2 regions of the Geomicrobium sp. JCM 19037 genome follow, and region 2 is predicted to be linked to the other one. Evidence: a T-box and tRNA genes for the amino acid it is inferred to sense, from the RefSeq annotation. Region 2 holds a T-box; the other holds one or more tRNA genes.
What was found. A T-box is a leader RNA that pairs with one kind of tRNA and senses whether it is charged. The one in region 2 lies ahead of pheS (phenylalanine--tRNA ligase subunit alpha), so its partner is inferred to be a tRNA-Phe.

Region 1 (10,344 bases), on a different contig from region 2:
GTCCGAGCGTTTTCTCGTAGTACACAAACGGTTCGCTCCGAGCTTCCGTGAGCAGTTCGCCGACTTTTGTATAGCCGAGCTTATGAAATAGTCGCATAGCTTTCGTGTTTAAGGAGTACGTATCGACTTTAATTGAAGTGTGCCCTCGCTCGAGCGCGACGTGTTCAGCATAAGTGAATAGTGCAGCAGCCACCCCGCGATTTCTCGTATCTGGATTCACTGCGAGTCGGTGTAGCGTGATGGCATCTTTATGAAAATCGGTCCATGTGAGCTCATCGTACTCAGTGGCAAAGGCTTGATTTATGACGATAAATCCTTCAATACGTTCTTCAACAAATACATACAGTTCTTGATTGGTAATATCAGTGGCAAAGTGTTTGAGTGTTGGGTATTGATCGTTCCACTGGTCACTACCCTCGTCGTTCATCTGTGTAACGGCTCGTTTGGCAATCGATACAATGCCAGAAAGGTCTTCCATTTGTGCTAAGCGAATCATCAGTTGTCCTCCTGTTCTGCACGTATCATTATAACGCGAGCAGTGTAGAAGAATTTTCTGAAAACATATTGACAACGTATTTTGCGATCGTATATAATACAGTCAAATAAAGTTGACGGAGTGAGAAAGGCATGATGAGTAAATGAAAGATGTGTTCATAATGACGAAGTACGCACAATTAAAAGCTGTGAGCGATCCGTTTCGAGGGAATCTACTCACGCACTTTGGCACCGAACCGATTACCGGACAACAGCTTGCAGAAAAATTGGATCTGTCTCGTTCAAAGATTCACTATCATCTGAACGAACTTGAGAAAAATGGCATTATCCATATTGTGAAACGGGAAGAGAAAAACGGAATTTTACAAAAGTTCTATCAGCCTGTCGCCCTATCCTTTCTTGTTGATGAACAATTGCTTAACTTTGTTGAAGGCTCGGGTGGTGAAAAGACCGGGTATAAAAGCGCATCATTTCGTGGGGATGATGAAGCCCGTCAGAAGTTTCTTACTCACGTATCCGACGCGATCGACGAAGGCCGCAAGCGATACGCCAAAGATGAAGGGGAAACGTTTACGATTAGCATGAGCTGGACACCGAAAAGCTAAACCGTCTATGTCTTTTCAGCCATAGACGTTCATTTTACCCGAACGGTCAATTTATTTTGACTGAATAAATTCAATCACTCAGGAGGTTTTTTTATATGAAACAAATTCTGAAAAATTTTAACTTTGTCATTTTATTACTAGGTCGAAGTTTATCAAACGTCGGAAGCAGTTTGTACTCGGTCGCGGCGATGTGGCTCGTTTACGAACTTGGCGGATCATCCTTCTATACGGGATTGGCGCTTTTCTTGACACAAATGCCTGCGATTCTGCAAATTCTGCTCGGACCGATGATTGATCGATTTCACGTGAAACGTCTACTCGTAGGCACACAAATGCTTCAAGTCGTATTACTGCTCATCGTTCCCGTGGCACATGCTTTTGGCATTCTTACGATTGCTGTTGTTCTAACGGTCATGCCTGTTGTTTCACTTTGCAATCAATTTTTGTACCCTACGCAGCTCTCATTATTGCCGAAAATTTTGAAAAAAGAGCAGTTGACGAAAGGAAATTCATTATTTGCGGTTGCTTATCAAGGGACCGATGCCCTCTTTAATGCGATTGCCGGCTTGTTGCTTGCAGTTGTTGGAGCGATAGCGATTTTCTACATAAATAGTCTCACATTTCTGTTATCGGCCGCGTTACTCATGTTGCTTCGCATCCCTTTCACAAAAATGGCGGAGCAACAGTCAGAAAAACCATCGGCACGAGCGATGGTTACCGACTACATCGGCCAATTAGAAGAAGGCATCACCGTTTTAATGCACCCATTTTTCAGGAATTTACTCGGCGGCGTTGTTTTCGTCAATCTAGCAGGGGCGGGCATGTTTGCCGTTCTCCCTGCTTTCAGTGCCGCACATGGTGGACCAGAATATTACGGGTTATTTTTATCAACTGCGGGAATTGGCGTCATTGTCGGAGCCGCACTCGTATCGGTGTTAAAGCTTGACCGCATTAAAGTAGGGCGGTTGTATGCCGGAGTGATTGCGATTAATGGCGTTTGCATGGTCGTGCTCACAATGATTCCAAACCCATGGGTATCGATTCTTCTCTTCGGCTTGGCTTGGTTGCCTGCTGGCATTATTAATGTCAGTTCACAAGTCATTATCCAATCCGCTATACCGAGTCATTTGCTTGGTCGCGTAATGGCTGCTGTCATGGGAATATCTGCGGGAATAGCTCCAGTCGGGGCATTGCTCGGTGGTTCTGTCGGAGCGATTCTCACAAGCGATGCAGTCATTCTAATTAGTGGAATCATCATGTTAATTGTAGCGGTTATTTGGACGTTTAATCGCACCATGAAAAAAATCCCTGCAGTGAAAGACTTAACTCCAGAAACATTTCAACTCGGATAGAAACCGATGCGGTGGGCATAATGATAATGTTCACCGCCGATTCAAATAAGAAGTGTCCGAAGGGGGAGTGAAACGCGAATTTATGGTAGAATAAAGAGGTTGTTTCTCGCACCTTCGAGGTCGATCATTGATTTCCTGCATAAACTTAAAAAAACCATTGCAAAACAGAAATAGACATGCTAAGATAAATCTTGTCTTTCATTAAGAAACGAGAGCCATTAGCTCAGCTGGTAGAGCATCTGACTTTTAATCAGAGGGTCGGAGGTTCGAGTCCTCCATGGCTCACCATTTACATATTGCCAACTTCATCTTACAATAGAGTAAGCGTACTTTGTACGTAACTCGAAGTAAGAACGAAGTGGTTGAAAAACCCGCCGCTTTATACTCGATTTTGAAAAGGAAGCAAGAAGGTCGAGGAAATGATTGAGCGAGTGAGTGAGCGTACACCGTACGTGACTCGAACGAACGAAAGAAATTGACGAAGAGATTCGCAGTTTATTCTTTAAGACAAATAGTATTTAAAAGAAGCAAGGAGTTCGCGGAAGCGACTGACTGAACGAGTGAGTGTACAACGTACACGACTCGAGTGAAGGAAGCTGACAAAGAAATCCGCCGCTTATTTTAAATAATAGGGGCCTGTGGTGTAGCGGTTAACATGCCTGCCTGTCACGCAGGAGATCGCGGGTTCGATTCCCGTCAGGCCCGCCATTTATAATTGGCTCGATAGCTCAGTCGGTAGAGCAGTAGACTGAAAATCTACGTGTCGGCGGTTCGATTCCGTCTCGAGCCACCATTTGATTGTCTGTCATTCGTATATTCAATCAAATCACTTACGACATTTATGAAACAGCGTTAAGCTAGACCCTGAATCTTATGATTCAGGGTTTTTTATCGGGGATTTGGATGGCTGTGTTACAATAGAGACGGACAAATAAGTAGACAAGCGTTCATATAAATGGGGCTCAAATAAACAAATCTACGAGAATCGGGGAGATTGTGACATGAACGAAAAAATACTCGTGGTTGATGATGAAAAACCAATTGCAGATATACTAGAGTTTTCCTTAAAGAAAGAAGGATTTGAAGTAGAGGTTGCGTATGATGGCGATGAGGCTGTAAATAAAGTAGAGTCTTTCCAGCCAGATCTTATTCTCCTGGACATTATGTTGCCGAATCGCGATGGCATGGAAGTGTGTCGAGAAGTACGGAAGAACTATGACATGCCAATCATTATGCTGACAGCGAAGGACTCAGAAATAGATAAGGTGTTAGGTTTAGAGCTAGGCGCCGATGATTATGTAACGAAGCCATTTAGCACGAGGGAGCTGTTGGCCCGTGTGAAAGCGAACATTCGCCGATTGCAAGTTGCGCCTGCGCAAGATAAGCAAAAGAGCGGGGAAATGGAAATTGGCGGACTTACGATTGACCCAGAAGCGTATCTCGTTCGAAAGCGCGGTGAGCCAATCGAGCTTACGCACCGAGAGTTTGAACTCATTCATTACTTGGCTCGTCATATTGGACAAGTGATGACCCGCGAACATTTACTTCAGTCGGTGTGGGGATATGACTACTTTGGGGATGTACGTACCGTCGATGTGACCGTGCGGAGGTTACGTGAAAAGGTTGAAGACAACCCGAGCTACCCAATTTGGATTATTACACGCCGGGGTGTAGGTTATTATTTGCGTCATCCTGAACAGGAGTAATGCTGCATGGAGAAAATCCTTAACTTCTTTAAGTCTTTCCAATTTAAGTTAATCCAATTTAAGTTAATTGCGATTTATGTGCTTTTGCTGCTCATTGCGACGCAAATTATTGGTGCGACGTTTATGACCTCTCTAGAAAGCCAAACGATCCAAAACTATAACGACTACCTCGACGATCGGGGTAGTCTGCTTGCGAATAATGCGGCGGAGATTATGATGGAAAATCGTTCCGATGATGATGAAGTCGACCCTCAAACCCAAGTGCGTCAAGAAATGAATGAACAAGTTGATCTATTGTTTGGGGATCCGAATGAGCATGTAGAAGTGGTGGATAGCAATGCGACGATCATTACTTCAGCAGCACAATCGTTAGTCGGGCAACGGAATACAGACATACAAATCTCAAGAGCTTTGTTTGGGCATGAGCAACAAGCTGAAACATACATGAATCCTGATACCGGGGATCGTACGCGCGTCATTATAGAAAAAATCGAAGGCAACAACGATCAAATTATCGGGGTTGTCCAAATTCGTGCGTCGCTAGAAGACTCGTATGAACAGGTGACGGAAATCAATGCGATTTTTACGTGGAGTGCGGTCATTGCCCTTGTGATTACAGCGATTATCGGTATCGTTCTTTCGCGAACGATCACGCGACCGGTATTGGATATGCAAAAGCAAGCGAAACGAATGAGTGACGGCGATTTTAGCCGACAAGTTCGTGTGTACGGTAGTGATGAAATTGGACAGTTGGCAACGTCGTTTAATACGCTAACGCTTAGTTTGAAAGAAGCGAATGCAACAACTGAAGGTGAACGTCGTAAGTTAAGCTCTGTACTTTCGCACATGACGGACGGGGTTATTGCTACAGATGAGTTAGGGAGAATCATTCTTTTGAATCGTCAAGCTGAAATTCTTCTGTCTATGTCGAGTGACGAAGCAATGGGTCAACTGCTACCGGACTTGTTACAACTATCGGATCAAGTAACCCCGAGTAAGCTCTATGACTATTCGGATTCAATGATTCTTGATTTTAGTGATGAAAAAAGCACGTATTTGTTGGAAGCGAACTTCAGTGTGATTCGCCATGAAGACGGGCCGATAACCGGGCTTATTACCGTTCTTCATGATGTGACTGAACAAGAGAAGATTGCGAGTGAGCGTCGTGAGTTTGTTTCCAATGTGTCTCATGAGTTAAGAACACCACTCACGACACTAAAGAGTTATATGGAAGCTTTAGAAGATGGTGCACTGGAAGATCCTGAACTCGCGCCACGCTTCTTAGGTGTTGCCCAAACGGAAACGGAGCGGATGATTCGCCTCGTAAATGACTTGTTGCAGCTTTCGAAAATGGATCGTGATGATATACACCTTAATAAATACGACTATAACCTTATCGCTTGGCTGCATGAAGTGTTGGACCGATTTGACATGATGGTTAAAGACAAAAACATTGGGTTCGAGCGTCAACTCCCACCTTATCCAGTGCGCATTCAAATCGATCGTGACAAAATGACACAAGTGATTGATAACATTATTTCCAATGCGATTAAATATTCCCCTGATGGTGGGACGATTACGGTTGGTACAGACTTGCAAGAAGAAGGGGCCGTTATCTACGTACAAGACGAAGGAATGGGCATACCAAGAGAGAATTTACACAAGATTTTTCAGCGTTTTTATCGAGTCGACAAAGCCCGTGCTCGTAACTTGGGTGGAACAGGTCTTGGGCTTGCGATTGCCAAGGAAATGGTAGAAGCTCACGGTGGAACGATTGCTGTGAGTAGTGAATGGAAAAAAGGAACGACGATTACCATTCGTTTACCATATACAACGTTCAGTGAAGGCGGGTGGAGCTCGTGACAGAACGAATCAAGTCAGGGGTGCTGATTGTTCTCATCCTCTCCAGTTTATTGCTTACATGGCAACTATGGACGTATCAACCGAACCTAGAAGTTCTTGATGAAGGGGGATACACAACAGAGAGTATCGGTGAAACAGCTGCAACCGATGACATCATTAAGCCAGCAAACATTATTTACCATGTCGAAGACGAACGATTTATGACGTATGGAAATAACAGTATAGAAACGGAGAGGCTTCTCGATGACTTGAACAGTCATGGTCAATCAGATTTTGAAGTTATTGAGAATCCGAATTCTTCTTTGGATTTGTATCCGGACACAGACTTTATTGAACTGAGCTTTCCAACTGGCATTCCACCTGAGTTGGTCCAACAGCTCCTCAATGAAGATGCGGATTTGTTAATGGATACCGATACCTCTTTTGAACGAATTATTCTCTATGAAAATCAAGAAGATACGGTCATTCGTTATCTTTCCTTTGATGGCGAAGAATCTGTAGAAGCTCGGGTGAACATTAACCCATCAGTATTTCGAAGTAACTATTTATACAACTATGAGGTGGATAATGTATACCCGGTGTACAGTGAACTGGCTGGAGGCACGGGGGAGCGCTTAGATAAGCCTCTTTATTTACCGATCGAACCTGTATATTATACGAACAGAAGTTATGAAATTGAGACGTCAGACTACATTTCACCAGCTGCATTTGAGCCGTTATTGTTCGATGAAGAGCCGATTCCAGTGTCAGAACAGAGTATTTACATTGGCAGTTCTCAACAAATGACGGTGAGCAGCAACAACGACTTTTTGGAGTTTACAGATGTGACGGTACCTGTCACCCAATCGGAAAACCCTGACCAAATTGTCCAGGATGCGATTAATTACGTAAACTTGCACGGAGGGTTTACTGAGAAATATCAGCTTTACGGGTATGGGTCTGACCGCGCAAATGTAGAGGAAGATGAGTATGCTCGTTTCCGACTCGTCGAAGACGGAGTGCCGGTATTGGATTCTTCAAATGACGGCTATATCAATGTAATGAGAAGCTACAATGAAGTCATATCCAATTATACGAGGCCTTTGTATACACTTGGAAGGTTTCAAAGTGAGCTTGCTTCGTCTGAGCAATTGCCACACGGTGAAAGAGTTTGGGAGAGTATAGGCGAAGACCGAGAAGAAATTACGGACGTTCGTGTCGGGTATACAATTCATCGAGAGCAAGGCATTACCGAGACGATCAGTTTCGAGCCTGAATGGTATGTGTTGTTAAACAATGTTTGGCAGCCGATCGACTTTGGTTCGGAGGAGGATTCATATGGATTGGAGTAGAACAAAAACGATTTTTATTGTGACATTCTTATTCTTGAATACTTTCCTCGCTTACCAACTCGTTGATAAGCAATCGTATGAAAATATTCTAAGTGAGCAAAACGAGAATGAACAAACTTTTGAAGAGCTCGTAGAGACGGAGAATATCGTCATCGATGCAGAGTTACCCGAACACGAGAACTTGCCGCAACTAATTGTAGAAACAGCACCTGTTTCCTATGATATTGTGGAAGAGTTTTATGGCAGTAATTCTTGGTTTGAAGACTTGGATGAAGATATTGTAGATGGGTCTCTTGAATTAACATTAATTCTTAGCTCTAACTTTTCTGTCGATGACGGCTTATTTAGTAGCGTGAACGCGTTTGTTGAAGAGCAAATATTAGAAGGTGAGTATTACAGCTTTGGTGGAATGGCAAATGCGGAGAACACAGACAACGTCGAAATGAATTTCTACCGTGACCATGAAGGGTATACACTCTATGGGAGTGGAGGCAATGCTCACCTCGTCATTACCGTGAATGAGAGTCGAGAAATTACAGTTGCAGAACAACAGTTTCTTAACATTGATGTGAGAGAAGAATTTGAGGAGCTGGAATTAATTACAGCGGCAGATGCAATTGAGGCGTTAATCGACGAACAGGTCGTGACGAGAAATGCGACGATTCATGATGTAGAGCTTGCCTATTATAGTGCCAATACAGATGGTGAAAGGGCCGTATACATTCCGGTCTACCGCATTCGAGCGAGTGATGATGTATATGAAGAGGATCCTCCATTTGGTGATTTTTATATTGTGAATGCCGATAGTGGACGGGTCACGTCAGATGAGTCGCTCAGTGATGAATAATAGGGTGGGGAATATATGAGTATGCAATTCAGCGTTCTCGCAAGTGGCAGTACGGGCAATGCTATGTACGTTGAAACAGATAAATCCAAAATTTTGATTGATGCTGGCCTAAGCGGAAAGAAAATTGAAGAGCTTTTTCGTAGTATTGATCGGTCTCTTTCTGATATTGATGCCATTCTTGTCAGTCATGAGCATACTGATCATATTAAAGGGGTCGGCATCGTTGCGAGAAAGTATAACGTGCCCGTGTACGCGAACGAGAAGACGTGGAAAGCGATGGAGTCTTCCATCGGGCCCGTGAATGCTGAGCAGCGTTTCCATTTAGAAACGGGACGTATCGCAACGTTTGAAGATGTGGACATTGAAACATTCGGCGTCTCCCATGATGCAGCTGATCCAATGTTTTTTGTGTTCCACCATGAAAAAAAGAAACTAGCGATTGCCACAGATATGGGGTATGTGAGCGAGCGCATTAAAGGCACATTAAAAGAAGCCGATGCCTTAGTTTTTGAGTCAAACCATGATACAAACATGCTGCGAATGGGAAAATATCCTTGGAATGTGAAACGGAGAATTCTTGGCGATCGTGGCCACGTATCAAATGAAGATAGTGCGTTAGCGTTGTCTGAAATTATTACCGAGCGAACGAAACATGTGTACCTTGCTCATTTGAGTCTCGATAACAATATGAAGGATTTGGCGAGAATGACTGTCGAGCAAACGTTGGCAGAACAAGAGGTTACGTTGGGACATGCGGGTGTTCAACTCGTTGATACGGACCCTTTCTCACCGACGCCGCTTCGTTTATTGTCATAATAGGGAAAGAACCTCTGTATAATTTGATTGAAATGAAACAAAAAAGGGTAGTTTAATGGTGAATGAATTGCGGATGAATTGTTGGACGGCTCGCTGAGTGATTCGTTACACTAATGGTACATCCTGTGCAATTCACAATTTCTTTCTCGTTACGGTATCAGTAAATCGACATGGGGGGCATGTCAGACAATAGTAATCAAAGAAAGAAAGGTGGAGCAGCATGGGTTATTATGATGATCACTACCCATCAAGAAAAAGGAAAAGTAAAGGTTCGATTTTTTTAGGCATTATTTTAGGTGCAGCCCTTGTCATCGGCATCGTAAGTATTGGTCAGATGATGAACATCGGTGGGTCAAGTGCAGCTCAAGATGAAGAACAAAATGATCAAGAAGAAGACTTCTTTGCCGAAGACTCAGAAACGGTCCACCTCGATGTGACGACGGATGTAACAGATGTCGTTGACAACGTATCAGATTCTGTCGTTGGTGTGTTTAACCTCCAAAATACAAGCTTTTGGGGTGGCGCTGGCGGTGTTGAAAACGAAGAAGGTGTCGAAGCTGGAACAGGGTCTGGTGTTATTTATAAAGTAGAAGGAGATCTTGCTTACGTTGTCACGAACGAGCACGTGATTCAAGGTTCAGATGAATTAGAAGTGAGCCTAAGCGAAGGACAGCGCGTCCCTGCAGAGCTCGTCGCTCAGATATTTGGACCGACCTCGCCGTGCTTACGATTGACGCTGAGAATGTGGATACCGTCGCTGACTTTGGAGACTCCGATCAACTGCGTGTTGGGGAGCCTGCGATTGCTATAGGGAATCCGCTCGGACCACGGTTTGCCCGCACCGTCACACAAGGGATCATTAGCGCAACGGAACGCAGTGTGCCTGTTGATTTGACAGGGGATGGACAAATTGATTGGAACGCAGAAGTGTTACAGACAGATGCTGCGATTAACCCTGGAAACAGTGGGGAGCGCTTCTCAACATCCAAGGAGAAGTGATTGGCATTAATTCAATGAAGCTAGCCCAAGTTGAAGGAATTGGCTTCTCGATTCCAACGACGATTGTGCTGCCTGTCATTCAAGATATTGAGCAATATGGTGAAGTTCACGTCCTGAAATGGGCGTTATGATTGGCTCACTAGATGAGATTCCGAGCTATCATTGGCAGGAAACGTTGAATTTGCCAGAGGATGTTGGTGCAGGGGTATTTATTCATGAGATCGTGCCGAATTCTCCAGCAGACGCAGCGGGTCTAGAACAATATGATGTCATCGTTGAACTTGATGGAGAGCCGATTGAAGCTGCCCATGATTTACGAAGACATTTGTA
Region 2 (10,344 bases):
ACAACGTTTCATGGCGGCTGCAAACGGTTTTGATTATGTCCCTACCCGCTCCTTACAAGGAAGTTCATTGCTACAAACACATTTGAACTCAGGCGTCGCCTTTTATACACATGACGAGAATACAGGAAAAGATACGGTCATGATTCGTTCACTCGTACCGGATGTGGCGATTGTGCATGGAAGTGTTGCTGATGAAGATGGGAACACGGTCGTAACCCCACCTTATGGTGAAGATTTATGGGGAATCTATGCCGCCAAGAAGGTGGTGGTCATTGCGGAGAAGATCGTGAATGCTAAAAAGATCGAATCGTTGTCTCACCTCGTGAAAGTGCCCGCGCATCTCGTCGATGCCGTCGTTGAACTTCCGTATAGTGCGCATCCGTTTGGTGTTTCGCCAATCGGGTACTCCGAGCATAGTTATAGCGAAGATTATAAGTTCCGTACATCGTTTCGTCACGCTGTACAACGTGGAGAATCTATTGAAACGTGGATGGAGCGAGAACATTTGGATGTGAGTCATAACCGTTTTTTGAGCCATTTAGGGGAAGAGCGATTGCACGAACTTGAACGAGCGGCGAGGCCGAACACCACCGAAACGATCAAGCACGACGATCGTCCGTTAACTGACGTAGAAACATTCATCATCGTGTCTAGTCGCCGGATTGCTCAAAAGATTAAAGCGGAAAATTACACGATGTTGCTCGCTGGAATTGGCATTTCTCATTTGACGGCTTGGCTCGTCCACCGTCAATTAGAAGCTGAAGGAGTGAAAGTGCAACTATTGACAGAGACAGGTTTTTACGGATACAAACCCGCTTTAGGTGACTCTTATATTTTTAATTTTAATAATTTATACAATAATAAAAAACAAAGTAGTTTCGTAGAAATTCTTGGTCAAATGGTAGGTGACAAAAACCATCGCACATTAGCCATTCTCTCTGGTGCGCAAATTGATCAGTATGGACAGATCAACTCGACGATGATTCCAGAAAAGAATTTGTTCCTAACTGGTTCTGGAGGGGCTAATGATATTGCTGCTGTTGCTCACGGTGTCGTTGCGATGATGTATGGGGATGGTCGAAAGTTTGTGTCGACCGTCCCTCATGTTACATCCCCAGGGGATCACGTCCACCAAATTTATACACCAGAAGGTGTGCTTGAACGAGGTGCCGAAGGGGATGCATTTCAAGTTGTGGAATGGATGCATAAAGATAGCATGTCGAGGTTTAATCAGCTCATTCCATGGAAAGCTGACGTTCATGAGAAGTGTGAAGTTGCCGGGCCAGTGAGCGCCAAAGAACTTACGTGGTTACGTGAGTTTGACCCAGAACGTATTTTTCTAGCGTAAGGAGGTTATATGCTTGACTGAACATGAAAATCAAATCGTTGTCATTACAGGCGCAAATGGAGGTATCGGTCTTGAAACCGCCCGGTCGTTTCTCAATGACGGGGCAACGGTCATTGCCGCTGTCCATTCAAATCGAGATGCCATCATGCAACTTCAAGAAGAATATAAGGAGCACCGGTACAGATTTTGCCACTGGATTTGAGCTGTGAGAACAGCATTGAGACGTTTGCTGAAGAAGTGAAGCGTTACACTGATCATCTGGATGTGCTTGTAAACAATGCAGGCATATCCATTCCAGCCCCACTCATGGATTTGGAAACCGACAGTTGGGATCGTGTATTAAGTACAAATGTGCGGGGGCCGTTTTTATTATCAAAACAACTCGTTCCTCTTTTGCAAAAGCAAGCAGGTTCGATCGTACACGTCGGTTCAATGGCAGGACATGAAGCTTACCCTGGTATGGGGCTTATAGCACGAGTAAGGCAGCATTAACGATGCTCACGAAACAAATGGCTGCCGAATGGGCGGCGTATGGCATCCGTGTAAACAGTGTGAGTCCCGGCTTAATTCACACCCCGCTCACCGAGGACATTTATAACGATGAAGAAATGCGAGTCGTGCGTGAATCTCTCGTTTCATTGAAACGAATTGGTACGAGTAAAGATGTTAGCGACGTAATTCTGTTTTTAGCATCAGCCAAAAGTGCATATATGACAGGACAAAGCCTTATCGTTGATGGTGGATTATTAGGGACGATACAACAACACTTGGCAGGCAGACCGAAAAGTAAAACGTAAAGGAGCGTGTAAAACGTGGTCAACGGGATGCACATCCATGAAGAACGAAAAGCCCACTACTATGAGCGAGGACATTGGCAAACGCGTACCGTTTATGAAACCTTTTTGAAAGCGGTTCAATCTAACCCTACCCAAGTCGCAGTGATTGACCCGTATCGATCCATTACGTATGAGCAGTTACGAACCTTTTCAACAGAAATCGCTAATGGTTTTCTAGTAAAAGGGTTAAAAAAAGGCGATGTCGTGTCCGTTCAGTTGCCAAATTGGATTGAATATGTAGCGATTTACCTTGCTTGCACAAAAATAGGCGTTATCTTTACCCCAATACCAGTGAACGCAACGGCAAAAGAAGTCGCGAACATGTTTACGATCAGTCGACCAGCACTACACATATCTGTTTGTCACTTTCGTAAAAAAGCGTATGAGCCTATTCTTAATGAGGTCGCTCATTCGGTAAACCTTCCCGATGTGTACCTTCTTGAACAAGAAGGGGAGTCCGTTCAAGATCGTCGGTTTTTGCCGTTTCATTTGTTGCCTGTAGATAAACACGTGGATGCCCCTGACGTACATGCGGATGACGCCCTCGTCATTTTGTTTACATCTGGAACAGAATCATTGCCAAAAGGGGTTGTGCATACACACAACACCGTATTATTTGGGGAGAAGGCGATGCAAAAGGCGTTGAACATAACAGAAGATGATCGCGTTTTTATGGCATCTCCTCTTTCTCATGCTACCGGCTTTTTGCATGCTGTGAATTTGCCACTCATCACCGGAGCGACGAGTGTACTCATGGACCATTTCCAAGGTGAAAAAGCCGTTCGGGTCATCGAAAGGCAAAAGTGTACGTTTTCAATGGGTGCAGCAACTTTTGTCCACGATATATTGAAAGCAATTCAACAACAAGGCAACCCTGGTGCATTATCGACGCTCAGGTTCTTTTTATGTGGGGGTGCCCCGATCCCAAGACATCTTGTTGACGAAGCGAAAGAAAATGGATTCCGGTTATTGTCTGTGTATGGGGCAAGTGAAAGCCCTCCTCATGCGATTAGCTGCTTACATGATTCTGAAGAATGGGTTAGCCAAACAGATGGTCAAGTGTTGGAAGGAATTGATGCGAAAGTTGTCGACGATGACCGTAAATCTCTCGCAACCGATGAAATTGGAGAATTAGCAACGAGAGGACCGAACGTGTTCGTTGGGTATTTCAATGATCCGTCGCTTACTAGGAAATATCTAGATGAGCGCGGATGGTATTATAGCGGAGATTTAGGCACGTTGGATTCCGACCGATACGTACGGGTTGTCGGACGAAAAAAAGATATGATTATTCGTGGTGGTCAAAATATTAGCCCGGTTGAAGTTGAGAATCTTTTGCTTCAGCATGCTTCAATTAAAGAAGTTGCGTTGGTCGGAGTACCAGACGAAAGGATGGGAGAAAAAGCGTGCGCGTTCATCACTCTTAACCCGAATGGAACGTTTACGTACGAGATGATGGTCACGTATTTAGAAGAACAAAATGTAGCGAAATATAAATGGCCGGAGTATATAGAGCTTGTACCCGAACTCGCACGAACGGCTTCAGGAAAGATACAAAAATTTCGGTTGTTGGAACAATGGAAAACGAAAATCGTTTAATTTAAAATGGAGGGAACATGATGGAACTAGAAGAAGTAATCTATGAGAAATCCGAAGGCATCGCCACAATTACGATAAACAAACCAGAAAAATATAATGCATTCGGGGCGCGTACGGTGCAAGAGTTAATCTACAGCTTTCGTGACGCGTGGGATGATAATCGCGTTGGCGTCGTCATCTTAACAGGGCTGGGGATAAAGCATTTTGTGCAGGTGGAGATCAAAAAGATCGTGATAGCGGAGGTTATGGAACGAATGGCGGGTTAACCGGCGGAATGGGATTAGAGATGGAAACTCTTCATTATGTGATGCGCAATATCCCTAAGCCAGTGATCGCTGCTGTGAATGGTTACGCGATCGGCGGCGGGCACGTCTTACACGTCATTTGTGACTTATCGATTGCCTCAGAGCGCGCGATTTTTGGTCAGTCCGGTCCGAAAGTAGGAAGCTATGATGCCGGGTTTGGCTCTGCATATTTAGCACGAATTGTTGGCGAAAAGAAAGCGAGAGAGATTTGGTATTTATGCCGGAAGTATTCAGCGGATGAAGCGTATGAAATGGGGCTCGTAAACAAAGTCGTTCCACACGAACAACTGATGGAAGAAGCGAGAGATTGGGCGAACGAAATGTTAGAGAAAAGTCCGACAGCACTAAAAATGTTGAAATATTCCTTTAATGCCGATTCTGCCAGCATTGCAGGAATTAATCAAATGGCACTTGGAAGTTTGGCGATGTTCTATGAAACAGATGAAGCATTAGAAGGGAAGAATGCATTTATTGAAAAGAGGCCTGTAGATTTCAGCCAATTTAGAAGTTCATGATTAAGCCCTTGCAAGCTTAGCGAAAACCATCTATACTAAGAACAAATTACACATGCACGAACACGTTGATAGAGAGTAGTACGGTGAACACTGATGTCTAGGGAGGATGGGCCAAAGACTGCAAGCCTTTCCCTTTAAGCTCACCTGAATTCACTCTGGAGTTGGCACCGGTCACAAGGTGCCCCGGTTTACTGCCGTTACCAGTGATCGAGTGATCGACTCGAGCCTTTGCATGAGTCGGTAACAAGGGTGGTACCGCGAAACCTTCGTCCCTTTTTAGGGAGACGAAGTTTTTTTGTATTGACGGTGAAGATAAGGAGGAAGAGAATGATTACACGATTAGAAGAGCTGAAAGTTGAAGCCCTTACAGGCGTAACTAATAGTGAGGACCAAAAACAGCTCGAACAAGTCCGCATTACCTACCTAGGGAAAAAGGGACCGATTACGGAAGTGCTTAGGGGAATGGGAAAGCTCTCAGCTGAGGAGCGTCCAGTCGTCGGCCAAAAAGCCAATGAAGTGCGAGAAATGATTCAACAAGCGATTGATGAGAAGCTTGCGCTGTTTGCAGAAGCAAAACTGCGCGAGCAGTTGACGGAAGAGCAAATCGACGTCACCTTGCCTGGGCGTAAAATGACACAAGGAGCGACGCACCCATTAACGGCCGTCGTTGAGCAAATTGAAGATATTTTTATTGGATTAGGGTTTGAAGTGACAGAAGGACCTGAAGTGGAATTGGATTATTTCAACTTCCAGATGATGAACTTGCCACCAGACCATCCAGCAAGAGATATGCAAGATTCATTTTATATTACCGATGACACGTTGCTAAGAACGCACATCTCCCCGGTACAAGCGCGAACGCTACAAGCTGCAAAAGGGGAAGGGCCGATTCGCAAGGTTAGCCCCGGAAAAGTGTATCGACGTGATGAAGACGATGCGACGCATTCTCACCAGTTTACGCAAATTGAAGGTTTGTATGTCGATAAAAACGTAAGAATGAGTGACCTTAAAGGCGTATTTGACGCGTTTGTGAAGCAGTATTTCGGTAATGATCGCTTAATCCGTTTACGTCCGAGCTATTTTCCGTTTACAGAGCCTTCAGCTGAGATTGATGTGAATTGTGGCGTCTGTGGAGGTAGTGGGTGCCGAGTATGCAAACATTCGGGCTGGATTGAAGTACTCGGTGCAGGCATGGTTCACCCAAGAGTGTTGGAAATGAATGGGTTTGACCCAGAAGTGTATTCTGGTTTTGCTTTCGGAATGGGTGTTGAGCGATTTGCGATGCTCAAATATGGCATCGATGATATCCGGCACTTCTACACGAATGACACGAGATTTCTCTCACAGTTTAAAAACCTTTAATATCGCGATGAAAGTAGGTGAAGGAGACAATGCTCGTTTCCTATCAATGGTTAAATGATTATATAGATTTAAAAGACATCACACCGGAAGAGGTCGCCGAATTATTGACTCGAGGTGGATTAGAAGTCGACCATGTCCATCGTTTTCATGATGGCATTGACCACGTGGTAATCGGTAAGGTGATTGAAACGGCCCCCCACCTGATGCAGACAAACTAACGATTTGCCAAGTCGATACGGGGGAAGAAACTTCGCAAATTATTTGCGGTGCTGCGAACGTTGTTGCTGCAGAATACGTCGTTGTAGCGAAACCCGGAGCCGTTCTTCCAGGGAATGTGGAAATTAAGAAAACGACAATTCGTGGCGAAGTATCTGAAGGAATGATTTGTGCACTTGATGAGCTAGGTGTAGCCGATCATATGATTCCAAAAGAAGAACAAGATCAAATTATTGAACTTGGAAATGATGCGGTACCCGGCGGCGACGCTCTTGACTATTTAGGATTAAATGACGTCATTTTAGAACTAGATCTAACACCGAATCGTGCGGATGCGCTCAGCATCATCGGCGTTGCTTATGAACTATCCGCCATCTTGGACCGTCCGATTCATGTGCCGGACATCGAACACGGCGCGGTGCGCAAAAATGTCGCAGACGTTGTCAGCGTAACTGTGGAGAACGGTGAAGATGTACCATACTACGGGGCAAAAGTCGTCCAAAAGTTGAAGATTGGCCCATCACCGAAATGGATGCAAATGCGTTTAATTGGTGCGGGAATGCGACCGGTCAATAATGTTGTTGATATTACGAACTATGTAATGCTCGAATACGGTCAGCCCTACATGCGTTTGACTTCGATCGGTTTGGCACAGATGAAGTGGTGACGAGAAAAGCAAAACCTGGAGAGAAAATGATTACCCTAGATGAAACAGAGCGTGTGTTAGCAGGCACCGATGTGGTCATAACGAACGGTACAGATCCGGTAGCGCTTGCGGGTGTCATGGGTGGTGCATCATCTGAAGTGGTGGATAGCACAACGACCATACTCCTTGAAGCCGCTCAGTTCGATGCGTTGAACGTGCGCGAGACCGCCAAACGTCTCGGTCTTCGTAGTGAGTCAAGTATGCGATTTGAAAAGGGATTAATCCCAAGGCACGAGTGAAGCCGCAGAACGGGCAGCGTATCTTCTTGAACGATATGCCGAAGGCTCGGTGTTAAATGGCATTGTTGAGTCGGGCGAAATGCCGCAATATCAACAAGAGGTTGAAGTGAATTTAGGCCGAGTGAACCAACGGCTCGGGACGAGCTTACATGTTGAAGAAGTTGAGCAGATTTTGTATCGTCTCGGATTCACAGTGGAGTCACTCGGTGAGTCTTGGCGAGTCATCATACCAGCAAGAAGGCTCGATTTAAATATTGAAGAAGACTTAATGGAAGAAGTGGCTCGGATTCATGGTTATGACAACATCCCGAGCACCTATCCTATAGGGGAACGAACGGGCGGCAGCTTAACGAACACCCAAAAATTGAAACGAAAAGCGCGGCGTTTCTTAGAAGGGGCAGGCATGAATGAAGCCATTACGTACTCCCTGACAAGTGAAACCAAGTCTGTACAATTCATGTTGAAGGAAACAGCAGCGGATGTACGCGTGCTCATGCCAATGAGTGCAGAGCGTCAAGTGCTTCGCCGTAGTCTCATTCCACACCTTCTCGATAGTGTTGGGTACAATAAGAACCGTCAACAAACGAATGTGGCGTTCTTTGAAATGGGTTCGGTCTTCTTGCCAACGCCAGATGACAATCTTCCACATGAAGAGTTGAGAATTGCAGGTGCACTCACGGGCGCATTCGGGGAGTCTAGCTGGGCAGAAACAACGACGAGCGTTGATTTCTTTGTCGTTAAAGGAATCGTCGAAGGGTTAGCGAAACAGCTAGGCGTTCACCATGAATGGACATTCCAAAAAGCAGAGCGCGCTGGCTTGCACCCTGGAAGGAGTGCAGAAATTCTCATGGGTGATGAGCTCATTGGTTTTATCGGTGAACTTCACCCGACCGTTTCGAAAGAGCGTGGTCTAGCGGCAACGTACGTGTTCGAACTGAACGCCGATGTACTATTCAAGGAACGAGATACAGTAATGAAATATGATCCGTTACCGAAGTTCCCAGGTGTAAGGCGAGACCTTGCCATCGTTGTTGATGAGAAAATATCCGCTTCGGAAGTACAACGGGCTATTGAAGAAAATGGCGGCAAGTGGTTAAGGGATGTTGAACTATTTGATGTATACGAAGGGGAGCATTTGCCAGCTGGCAAGAAGTCGCTTGCGTATGCGCTGTCGTTCTTAAATAAAGAAGAGACGCTCACTGACGAAGACATTCAAGTTGTTCACGAGCAAATCGTAAGCAAGCTCCAATCGAGACTAGGGCTACATTAAGAGGGTAAAGAAGGAGAAGCAGTCACAAACGGTGTGATTGCTTCTTTTTTGTAACCGATTTGCCCCATAACTCGTAGAGAATATTAGAGGATTGATTTTCTTATGTAGTTGATTTTGATATGATGAAGTTTAGAGTGTGAGAGAATAGCGATAAAGAGCAATTGCGAGTGGTCACGGATAGGAGGAACTGGTGATGAACGGAAGAACTCGAACGACTGTGTCGATTTATGGACATCAATATACCATTGTTAGCGAAGAATCAGAAGATCACGTGAACGATGTGTCAAAGTACGTGGATGAAAAAATGAAAGAAATGAAAAGAGTAAACCCTTTTTTAGATACATCAAGCTTGCGGTGTTAGCGGCTGTTAATATTGCAGACGATTACATTAAAGCTCAAAAAAAGAATCAGCCGATGCGGCTGAAGACGAGGACTAGTGAATGTTAAGTGTATTAATCCTACTCATTTTAGTGACGAACTTTTTTTATTGGGTTAAGACGGGGGTTTATTCTCCAGCTGTTTCACCTTGTAAGCTTTTTCGGTTCATTAATTATCGCTTACTTATTTTATAGCGACGTTGCGGAATACTTACGTTTGTGGGTCCCATACCCACAGTTTTTAGATGACCCAAGCAACATGTTTATATCCGCATTTAACTTTGAAGCGGTTTATTATAACGGTATTGCGTTTGCGATATTGTTTTTTGCGACAAGAATACTGCTCCACATATTAGCTTCAATGCTCGACTTTGTTAGTCACTTACCTGTACTCAGGTCTGTGAATCGCTTGCTCGGTGGGGCACTTGGATTCGTTGAGGCGTATCTTATCGTGTTTGTACTACTCATCGTTGCAGCATTGCTGCCTGTTGATGCCGTGCAACAAACGATCGGCAACTCATCCATTGCCCGATTAATCATTGATCATACCCCGTTCCTATCCGGCTGGTTGCAAGAGCTATGGATTTCGCCGGTGGACGTAGACTAATTCAATAGCAGGAGGCTGTTTCGTTGGATAAAAAGAACGTCATACAATCGTTAGAGACGATTGCGACATATATGGAAATTGCCGGAGAAAATCCGTTCAAAATATCGGCTTACCGTAAAGCAGCCGCTGCTTTAGAAAGAGAAGAGCGGACATTACTAGAAATTGAGAAGCCAGAGAGCCTAACAGGAATCGGTAAAGGTACGGCAAGCGTTATTGAACAGCTTCGAGATACAGGGAAGTCCGATGTATTGGATGAATTAAAAGAAAGCATTCCTGCAGGATTACCGCCATTATTGCAATTACAAAGTCTAGGTGGCAAAAAAGTCGGGAAGCTTTACAAAGAGTTAGGGATTACGGATGCCGATACGTTAAAAGAAGCGTGTGAAAAGCAGCAAATTCGAGAACTGCAAGGATTTGGCGTAAAAACAGAGGAGAAAATCCTCCAAGCGTTAAACGAAGTTGGGAAACGGCCTGAGCGTTTGCCAGTGAGTGACATGCTGTCGGTTGCTGAAGAAATTGAGGAGCAATTGCGTGCGTTTACACATATCCTTCGTTTTGAACGTGCAGGCAGCCTACGCCGCATAAAAGAGACAGTGAAAGATGTGGATTACGTCATTAGTACAAGTGACGCTCAGTCGGTACGTGAACAACTTAAAACGCTTACTGACATTGAAGAGATTGTTGCCGATGGAGATACGAAAGTGTCGTTTGTTCTTCTGAAGAAACATCGCATTGGCGTCGATTTTCGATTAGTCGAAGATGAAGCTTTTGCAACAGCCCTTCATCACTTTACAGGATCAAAAGATCATCATCTATTGATGAGAAAGCTCGCCAAAGATCAAGGGAAAAAAATCAACGAATACGGTGTGGAGCAGGATGCAGATGGTTCTTTAGTGCAATTTAAAGATGAACGTCAGTTTTTTGAGCACTTTGGTCTTACGTATATTCCACCAGAAGCGAGAGA

Region 1: it has a tRNA-Phe gene. The T-box ahead of pheS (phenylalanine--tRNA ligase subunit alpha) is inferred to sense a tRNA for this amino acid. The anticodon was not compared.

What each region holds. Positions count from the first base shown of each region.
Region 1 is NZ_BAWZ01000010.1:9,484-19,827, forward strand. It holds gene JCM19037_RS07525 (GNAT family N-acetyltransferase) at 1-496, opposite strand, end outside; gene JCM19037_RS22340 (helix-turn-helix domain-containing protein) at 657-1,100, shown strand; gene JCM19037_RS07535 (MFS transporter) at 1,196-2,452, shown strand; tRNA gene JCM19037_RS07540 (tRNA-Lys) at 2,665-2,740, shown strand; tRNA gene JCM19037_RS07545 (tRNA-Asp) at 3,085-3,160, shown strand; tRNA gene JCM19037_RS07550 (tRNA-Phe) at 3,170-3,245, shown strand; gene yycF (response regulator YycF) at 3,454-4,158, shown strand; gene walK (cell wall metabolism sensor histidine kinase WalK) at 4,165-6,021, shown strand; gene JCM19037_RS07565 (YycH family regulatory protein) at 6,018-7,352, shown strand; gene yycI (two-component system regulatory protein YycI) at 7,339-8,199, shown strand; gene JCM19037_RS07575 (MBL fold metallo-hydrolase) at 8,215-9,015, shown strand; partial or broken gene JCM19037_RS07580 (S1C family serine protease) at 9,236-10,344, shown strand, end outside.
Region 2 is NZ_BAWZ01000031.1:4,052-14,395, forward strand. It holds gene JCM19037_RS15955 (CoA-transferase) at 1-1,348, shown strand, start outside; partial or broken gene JCM19037_RS27535 (SDR family NAD(P)-dependent oxidoreductase) at 1,362-2,145, shown strand; gene JCM19037_RS15970 (AMP-binding protein) at 2,161-3,783, shown strand; partial or broken gene menB (1,4-dihydroxy-2-naphthoyl-CoA synthase) at 3,804-4,603, shown strand; T-box leader at 4,660-4,880, shown strand; gene pheS (phenylalanine--tRNA ligase subunit alpha) at 4,931-5,965, shown strand; partial or broken gene pheT (phenylalanine--tRNA ligase subunit beta) at 5,995-8,404, shown strand; partial or broken gene zapA (cell division protein ZapA) at 8,590-8,843, shown strand; gene JCM19037_RS15995 (CvpA family protein) at 8,913-9,380, shown strand; gene polX (DNA polymerase/3'-5' exonuclease PolX) at 9,404-10,344, shown strand, end outside.